DNA from 2 places in the Bradyrhizobium sp. SZCCHNR1043 genome. Region 2 is predicted to be linked to the other one. Evidence: predicted binding sites of a transcription regulator. Region 2 holds the regulator's gene; the other holds the start of a gene.

Region 1 (4,406 bases), 120 kb from region 2:
CCTCGACGTCGCGCGCCGGCCAGTCGCGCGACATCAACGCCTCGCGCGCCGTCGCAGGATCGGGCGAGGTCCTGATGACCCTGATGACCTCGTCGATATTGGCCACGGCCACGGCAAGGCCGACCAGGATATGAGCGCGGTCGCGCGCCTTGTTGAGCAGGAACTTGGTCCTGCGCGTGACGACACGCTCGCGGAACGCGACGAAGATCGTCAGCAGGTCCTTCAACGTCATCGTCTGCGGGCGGCCGCCGTCGAGCGCCAGCATGTTGGCGGCGAAGCTCGTCTGCAGCGGCGTGAACTTGTAGAGCTGGTTGAGCACGACGTCCGGCACGGCGTCGCGCTTCAGCTCGACGACGACGCGGTAGCCGTCGCGGTCGCTTTCGTCGCGCAGGTCGGCGACGCCTTCGATCTTCTTCTCGCGCACCAGCTCGGCGATGCGCTCGACCATCGTGGCCTTGTTCACCTGGTAGGGGATCTCGGAGATGATGATCGCCTCGCGATCCTTGCGGATCGTGTCGATCGTCACCTTGCCGCGCATCATGATCGAGCCGCGGCCCAGATGGTAGGCCGAGCGGGCGCCCGCGCGGCCAAGAATGATGCCGCCGGTCGGGAAATCCGGCCCCGGAATGATGTTGATGAGGTCATCGATCGTGAGCGCGGGATTGTCGATCAGCGCGATGCAGGCATCGATCACCTCGCCGAGATTGTGCGGCGGGATGTTGGTGGCCATGCCGACCGCGATGCCGCCGGCGCCATTGACCAGCAGGTTCGGATATTTGGCCGGAAGAACCGACGGTTCCTTGTCCGAGTTGTCGTAGTTCGGCTGGAAGTCGACGGTGTCCTTGTCGATGTCGTCGAGCAGCGGGATCGCCGACTTGGCGAGCTTGGCTTCGGTGTATCGATAGGCGGCCGGCGGATCGCCGTCGACGGAGCCGAAATTGCCCTGGCCGTCGATCAGCGGCACGCGCATCGAGAAGTCCTGCGCCATGCGCACCATGGCGTCGTAGATCGACTGGTCGCCATGCGGATGATATTTACCGATGACGTCGCCGACCACGCGCGCGGACTTGACGTATTTCTTGTCGGGCGTGTGCCCCTGCTCGTACATCGAATACAGGATGCGCCGGTGCACGGGCTTGAGGCCGTCGCGCGCATCGGGCAGCGCTCGCGACACGATCACGCTCATCGCGTAATCGAGGTAGGAGCGTTTCATCTCGTCGAGGATGGAAACGGGACGAATGTCGGAAGGTCCGCCCGGCTCGCCGGGCTTCTCATCTTCTTTATCGGACAAAGGGGATACCGGTCGGTTTTGACACGCGAAAATCGCTTGGAATCATATAGCGCAGGAGCGCGCCGCAGGCCACCCCCAAACCGAGGTGGGCCGCGCTTTTTCTGCTCGCCTTTCCAGGGACTTAACCACATGACACGGCTCCGCGAGGCTTGCTCGGGAACCGTCTCTGGCTAGGGCCCGAAGACCACCTTGTGCATGATCCGTCCGGGCAGCAGCGTGAACAGTCCGGCAATCACGAGGGCACCGGAAAACAGCGTGATCATGGCCCGGCGATGGGCCGCCACCCGATGGCGGTGCGCAGCCCACACCGCAAGCGGCAGCACGGCCAGCGTGTAGAGCGACAGCAGGTGGATCGGGCTCCATGGCCCGACCAGCCGGATGGTGTGGATCCAGAACGAGCTGGCTGCAACGGCAACCATGAGCGCGACCCAGACCCAGCCGATCGTTCGATGCGGCAAGGTCCCCTTCGGGGCCGCGAACTGGACGAGTCCCAGCGCAAACGCCGACATCGCGGCGACGGCGTGCAGCAGGACGGAGGGTTCGGCGGCGAGCAGCGGTGCGAAGCTCATGCAACACCCCCGTGGTCAGACGGCAGCGGCCTGAACGTCGTGCGGCCGCCCCTGCGCCTCAGAACGGAATGTCGTCGTCCATGTCGCTGTTGCGTCCGCCACCACCGGCCGAGGCGACCGCGCGGCGCGGCGGCGCCATCGACGGACCGCTGCTGCCGAAATCGCCGCCACCCATGTCATCGGAGAAGCTGCCGCCACCGCCGCCGCCCCGGCCATCGAGCATCGTCAAGGTCGAGTTGAAGCCCTGCAGAACGACCTCGGTCGAGTACTTCTCGACACCGCTCTGGTCGGTCCATTTGCGGGTCTGCAGCGCGCCCTCGATGTAAACCTTGGCGCCCTTCTTCAGATACTGCTCGGCGACCTTGCAAAGACCCTCGTTGAAGATCACCACGCGGTGCCACTCGGTCTTTTCCTTGCGCTCGCCGGTCGCCTTGTCGCGCCACGTTTCCGACGTCGCAATGCTCAGATTGGCGATCGGCCGCCCATCCTGCGTACGCCGGATCTCGGGGTCCTTGCCAAGATTGCCGACCAGAATCACCTTGTTCACACTACCCGCCATCACCACTCTCCCGCGGTTCTCGATCATCGGACCGGCCGTCCACACCGGCCTCACGGCGTCCGGTGGCTAACCCTTCCTCTCGCGGCGGACCCTATACGGTTGCCGCGCGGTCCACCCGCCCTGTCCATTGCTTATCCACATATAGCAGGCGGAAAGCCATTGTTCCAGTTTTGTTCGCACACATATGTCCACAACCGTGCGTCGAGTTCCGCGGAACTCGATGGAACCGCAACTTCTCGCAAATGGAACCCGGAAAAAGTTCCCTATTCACGAAAAAGGGATTAATTTTCATCAAGTTAGCTCGCCGCACTTCCTCCTCGGCTGTGGCTTTTGGGAGACGGTATCCAGGGTTGAATAGCGTATATTTCTGGACGGATTGGGGCCGCAAGCGTGGTCGCACCAACTTCACAGAAGTGCGTCTCCGGGGACCAATTGGAGACGCCCAACGCGGGAGACTTGGGATGAAAAGAATTTTTCTCGGAGCTGTCAGCTTAATGGTTTTGGGGGCGCTGACGCCGGCGGGAGCCGCCGATCTCGCCGCCCGCCCGTACACGAAGGCCCCGGTAGTGGCGCCGGCGCCACTTCCGACCTGGGCCGGTTTCTATCTCGGTCTGCAGGGCGGCGGCGGCTGGGGCCGAAGCAAAGAGACCTTCTTCGGAGCGCCCAATACGGCGATCTTTGCCGGCACCCAGAACTATAACACCAGCGGCGGCTTCATCGGCGGTGTGGTCGGCTACAACTGGCAGGTCGACAACATCGTGTTCGGTCTCGAGGGCGACTATCACTGGGCCGACATCAACGGCCGGTCGGGCGTCATCAACGCCGGTCTCGGCGATACCTACTTCACCAGGCTGCGCGGCTTCGGCGACATCAAGGGCCGCCTCGGCTGGGCTGCGGGTCCGGCGCTGTTCTTTGTCAGCGGCGGCGCTGCCGTCGGCGATCTCCAACACCGCTACGACGCAGCGCTCAATGGCGGCGCGGCGAATAGCTTCGCTCAGAACAACTGGCGCTGGGGTTGGACGATCGGTGCCGGCGCCGAGTACATGTTCGCGCCGAACTGGTCGGCCAAGGTCGAATACAACTATCTCGACTTCGGCAAGAGCTCGATTCAGTACAGCGCGGTTCCGGCCAATCGCTCCGAGTGGAGCGACACCGTGCACACCGTCAAGGCCGGCGTCTCCTATCACTTCAGCGGCCCGATCGTGTCGCGCTACTGATTGCACGCGCAAATCGAATGTGTCGAAAGGCCGGCTTCGCGCCGGCCTTTTTTGTGTGCCAGAACCGGTACTTGCTGGGCCGTTGTGTCATTTGGGTGACGGCTTTTTACGACGGAAGGGGCTATCAAGGTCCGGCGGGTGGGCGTTGGTGAGAGTGTGCGTGCGGGCGTCGGACTTGGTTTGGGGAATGCGATGAGAAGGCTGTTGCTGGGGGCGACAACTTCGCTGGCGCTGGGGATTGCGCCGGCCATCGCTGCCGACTTGCCCGCGCGCACCTTCACCAAAGCGCCTGCGATGATCACGACGATCTATGATTGGAGTGGCTTCTATATCGGCCTGAATGCCGGTGGCGCATCGGCCCGCACCTGCTGGACCAACAAGGTCAGCTTCGCTGGCGTGGCCGCAACCAACGCGGAAGGCTGCCATGACGCAACCGGCGCGCTGGCTGGCGGCCAGATCGGCTATCGCTGGCAGGCCGGCGGCTGGGTGTTCGGCGTCGAAGGCCAGGGAAACTGGGCCAACCTCAAGGGCAGCAACACCGGCCAGTTGGTCCCGCCCGTGACCAACCAGACCAAGATCAATGGGATCGGCTTGCTCACCGGCCAGATCGGCTATTCCTGGAACAACGTGCTCTGGTACGTGAAGGGCGGCGCCGCGGTTGCGGGTGAGAAGTACAACGGTCTGTCCACGGCAACTGGCGGTGTGCTCGACCAGTCCAGCGCCACGCGCTGGGGTGCGGCTGTCGGCACCGGCGTCGAGGTCGGCTTCGC
Region 2 (4,406 bases):
TGCGTGGTCGCGATGGCCGACGGCCGATTCGCCGCCTTGACCCTGCGCGCCGAGGCGCTCGACGATGATTGCGCCCGTGCCGCGCTGATCGTCACCGCGCGCGCCGCGCCGTCATCCTGCGCGGCGGCCGTCATCGATCGCCAGCGCCTGCAGCAGCAGGGCGCCTTGATGCTGGTGCAGCGGGGCACCGGCTTCTCCGTCACGCCGGTGCGCGCTGGCGGCACCGATCGCCCGTGGTGGCCGGCGCCCGCCGAGGCCGGCGAGTTCGACACGACGCTGACGCCGCGTGCGCCGGTGTCGCGGCTTCAGGACGCGACGCCGCCGGAGACGGAGCAGGGCGAGCAGGATTGAGCGCCGGACAGCTCGAACGTGCTGAGATGATACAACGTGCCGAGATGATACACGGTGTCATCGGGTCCATCGAACAGCGAGGGACCTTCGACCAGCGTGAACGCAGCGCCCGGATAGCGTTGCCAGATGGCGATGTCATCAGCCGTGACCGTCAGCCATCCGAACGCAAGCATGTAGCGGCCGGACTCGGAGAGCCGGCCGGCCTTGTTCCAATCGATCTTGTTGACCACGGCGGCAAGCTCCCCCGGCACACAATGCTGGCCGAGGGATGTCGTTCCTATTCGATGCGATGCCGGAGCGTGAGGTTCGCCGGAAAGACCTTGCGCTTGCAGAAACCAAATCTCCCCCGGCCGAAAGCTCGCTCATGGCCGAGAGAAATGCGGACGCGCAGGCGCTCAGGTGATGCTGATGCGGCGAATCGATGTGGCCTGCGAAGCCGGAACGTCCTCCGCCATGCCCGGGCGGCGCTCGGCCGGCTGCTTGCTGACCGGCAATTGTAGCACGGTGACGCGCTGGCCCTCGCAGAGCTGGGTCACCAGCACGTGGCGGCCGTCGGCGAATTCGATCGCGTCGTGATGGCGATCGGGGATGTGCGTCTCGATGCTGTTGAACTTCGCGACGCGCTCGCGGATCGTCCGGGTCCAGAGCCAGCGGCTGTCGTAGCGGACGTCCTCGACAAATGCCAACTCGGTGCCGGGCAGCATGCAGACTGCGACGGTCGGCTCGCTCTCGAGGGCGAAGCCGCGGGTGGCGGTGCCGCGAAACGTCGTCGAGATCAACGTCTCGCCGACCTTGGCGGGACGGGACGCAACCGCATGGAGGCTGTAGTCACACATCGGATCGCTCCTCGTTGAGAGATAGCCGACCCACGCTCCCCCCGGACAGGCGCAGGCCTCTATCAGAGTGGACATCGAGGAGATGTTAGCGCGCGCTTCACGGCAATTCTGCGCTGATCTGCACCGCGTGCGCCCGCGGGCGATCACAAGCGTTTGAGCATGCCGCGCTGCACATCCTGAGGTGCATTCGCGCGTGACCAATTTCGATCGGCGGAGAAGCGCGTGCGCTCGCCGCCGATCGACCGATCGCGTCCGCGATCAGTACTTGCGATACAGCCCGACCAGCTTGCCTTGGATCTTCACCCGGTTGGGCGGCAGGATGCGCACCTCGTAGGCGGTGTTGGCCGGCTCCAGCGCGATCGATGCGCCGCGGCGGCGGAAGCGCTTCAACGTCGCTTCCTCATCGTCGATCAGCGCTACCACGATGTCGCCGGTGTCGGCGGTCTCGTTGCGCTGGATCAGCGCCATGTCGCCGTCGAGGATGCCGGCATCGACCATGGAGTCGCCGCGCACCTCGAGCGCATAGTGATCGCCGTTGCCGAGCATGTCGGCAGGCACGCTGATGGTGTGGCTGCGCGTCTGTAGCGCCTCGATCGGGGTACCGGCGGCGATGCGGCCCATCACCGGCACCGCGACGGGGCGCTCGCCATCGTCCAGCGCGGGAGTGCTGGTGCGCACCTTGCCGAGATTGCCCTCGATCACCGATGGGGTGAAGCCGCGGCGGTTGTTGGCAGCCTGTGACAGCTCGGGCAGCTTGATCACCTCGATCGCGCGGGCGCGGTTGGGCAGCCGGCGGATAAAGCCGCGCTCCTCGAGCGCCGTGATCAGGCGATGAATGCCGGACTTCGAGCGCAGATCGAGCGCATCCTTCATCTCGTCGAAGGACGGCGGCACGCCGGCTTCCTTGAGCCGCTCGTTGATGAACCGCAGAAGTTCGTACTGTTTGCGCGTCAGCATCTCGACCTGGTCCCCAGTTTGTTGTCGTCCGAGTCCAGGAGCTGCGCCTTGAGCACAAACCGGCTGAGAGCGCCTTGGAGTCGGACCATCATCGCGTCGCCCGCAACATACTAAAAACAAATCATGAACGGACACTATATGTTCGATGTGTGTTCCGCAATCCTTAAATTGTAGTGAACGGACCGGGCTTTGCCGGGGGAAACGGCCTAGCTCGGCAGGCGCAGGATCTCGCACGGGCTGCCGGCGGCGGCCTTCGGCGCAAACGCCCGCCGGATCACCAGCGCCTGCGAGAGCGCGAGATTGCCGAGCAGCGACGAATCCTGCTGGGTCACCGGCGTTGCGATCAGGGTGCCGTCGGCGCGCTCCTCGAGCTGCGCCCGCAGATAGTCCTCGCGCGAATCGTTGGCCCCGAGTTCGCGGCCGAGCAGGGCGGTCTCGCGTGGCATGCGAGCTTCGTCGCGGCCGAGCAGCCGCCGAATCAGCGGCACCAGGAACAGGATGGCGCAGACATAGGACGACACCGGATTGCCGGGCAGTCCGATCACCCTCATGTCGCCGAGCCGTCCGTGCATCATCGGCTTGCCCGGCCGCATCGCGATCTTCCAGAACGCCATCTCGACGCCCTCGGCTTCGAGCGCCTGCTTGACGAGGTCGTGATCGCCGACCGAGGCGCCGCCGGTCGTGATCAGGATGTCGGCCTTGGCCTCGCGCGCCCGCCGGATCCCGGCGATCGTGGCCTCCATCGTATCCGCGGCGATGCCGAGATCGATCGGTGTCGCGCCCTCGCTGCGCACCAGCGCCCGCAGGGCGTAGCCGTTGGAATAGACGATCTGGCCCGGGCCGGGCGTCGAGCCAGGCATCACGAGCTCGTCGCCGGTGGCGAGCAGCGCCACCTTCGGCCGGCGCCGCACCGGCAGTGCCGGATGATTCATGCTGGCCGCCAGCGACAGGTCGCGGTCGCTGAGCCGGCGGCCCGCCTTCAGCAGCACCATGCCCTCATGAAAGTCGACGCCGGCGGGCCGGATGTGCCGGCCCTTGATCGCGGCCTCGGTGATCACGACGTGGCCATCTTCGGCGATCGTGTCCTCCTGGATCACCACCGCGTCGGCGCCCTCAGGGACAACGCCACCAGTGAAGATGCGCGCCGCCTCGCCGGGTCCGACCACGCGATCGAACGGCCGCCCCGCCGCGACCTCGCCGATCACCCTCAGCCGCACCTTGGCCTGGGCTGCGTCCGCCGCGCGCACGGCGTAGCCGTCCATCGCCGACATCGCCTCGGGCGGCTGCGTCCGCAGCGCCGCGAGGTCGCGGGCCAGGATGCGGTGATGGGCCTCGTCCAGCGTCACCAGCTCCTCGGCCAGCGGCTCCGCGCCGGCGAGCACGGCGGACAACGCATCAGACACCGGCATCAGGGCCATGAGAGTTCCTTCGGATGGAGACGGCAGATCGAATGAGTCGCCTTCTAACCGAACGCGCACGGCTCGGCCAAGGGCTCAGGCCGCTTCCTGCCTTCTGATCGTCTGATGTTGGCCGCGTCCGGGCCGCTGCCTCACGACCGCGCGAGAAACCCTGCAATCAGTGCGCAGAAGGTCGACCGCAGTGCCAAGGCGTTGGCCGATGCGCCGTTCCGGTTAGCTCCCGCCCCGCGTTCTATCCAGCAGCTGCGCGACAGGCGGCGCGCTCGGTCGTGTGCAGGATATCCGCCACCATGTTCCGCAGCCAGACCGATGCTGCATCACGATCGAGCTGCAGCGGCCAGACCATCGAGACGGCCGGCAGCCGCAGCTTCAACGGCGCGGGACAGAGCGTCAGCCCAAATCGCGGCCCGTAGAGCTTTGCCATCCTGGTCGGTATCGTCGTGATCACCGGTGATGCGGCGACCGTCGCCAGCACGCTGAGGAATTCCGAGGAGGCCGAGACCACGTTGAGCTCGGTCCCGATCTCATCCAGCGCCGCCTCCAGACAGCCCTGCAGGCTGTTGGTCAGCGTCACCAGCGCGTGCGGAAGCGACAGATAGTCGGCGAGGCTGATCGGTGTTTTCATCGCGATGCGCTTTGGATTGTAGACGCAGCTCAGCGCCTGCTCGAACAGGAGCTGGGATCTGTGCCGCTGTGCGACGGCGTCGAAGCAGCCGACCGCGACATCCAAGGCTCCGTCGTCGAGCAGGCGATGCACTTCGTTACGCTCGGTCGGCCGGCTGAGAAGCCGCACGCCGGGCGCCGTTCGACGGAGCACCGCGGTGAGCTCGGGGATCAGCAGCAG

What was found. Region 2 encodes LexA, which represses DNA repair genes until DNA is damaged. Its sites were predicted from a motif close to TGTTCNNNNTGTGTTCNG; they were not measured.
Region 1: the regulator LexA is predicted to act here: its motif matches at 2,580-2,597, upstream of QX039_RS10850 (single-stranded DNA-binding protein).

What each region holds. Positions count from the first base shown of each region.
Region 1 covers NZ_JAUEYN010000005.1:234,785-239,190, reverse strand. The annotation lists gene gyrA (DNA gyrase subunit A) at 1-1,291, opposite strand, end outside; gene QX039_RS10855 (DUF2306 domain-containing protein) at 1,462-1,860, opposite strand; gene QX039_RS10850 (single-stranded DNA-binding protein) at 1,919-2,419, opposite strand; gene QX039_RS10845 (outer membrane protein) at 2,881-3,636, shown strand; gene QX039_RS10840 (outer membrane protein) at 3,829-4,406, shown strand, end outside.
Region 2 covers NZ_JAUEYN010000005.1:116,405-120,810, forward strand. The annotation lists gene QX039_RS10260 (ComEC/Rec2 family competence protein) at 1-351, shown strand, start outside; gene QX039_RS10265 (hypothetical protein) at 306-581, opposite strand; gene QX039_RS10270 (hypothetical protein) at 747-1,187, opposite strand; gene lexA (transcriptional repressor LexA) at 1,446-2,144, opposite strand; gene glp (gephyrin-like molybdotransferase Glp) at 2,351-3,562, opposite strand; gene QX039_RS10285 (LysR family transcriptional regulator) at 3,795-4,406, opposite strand, start outside.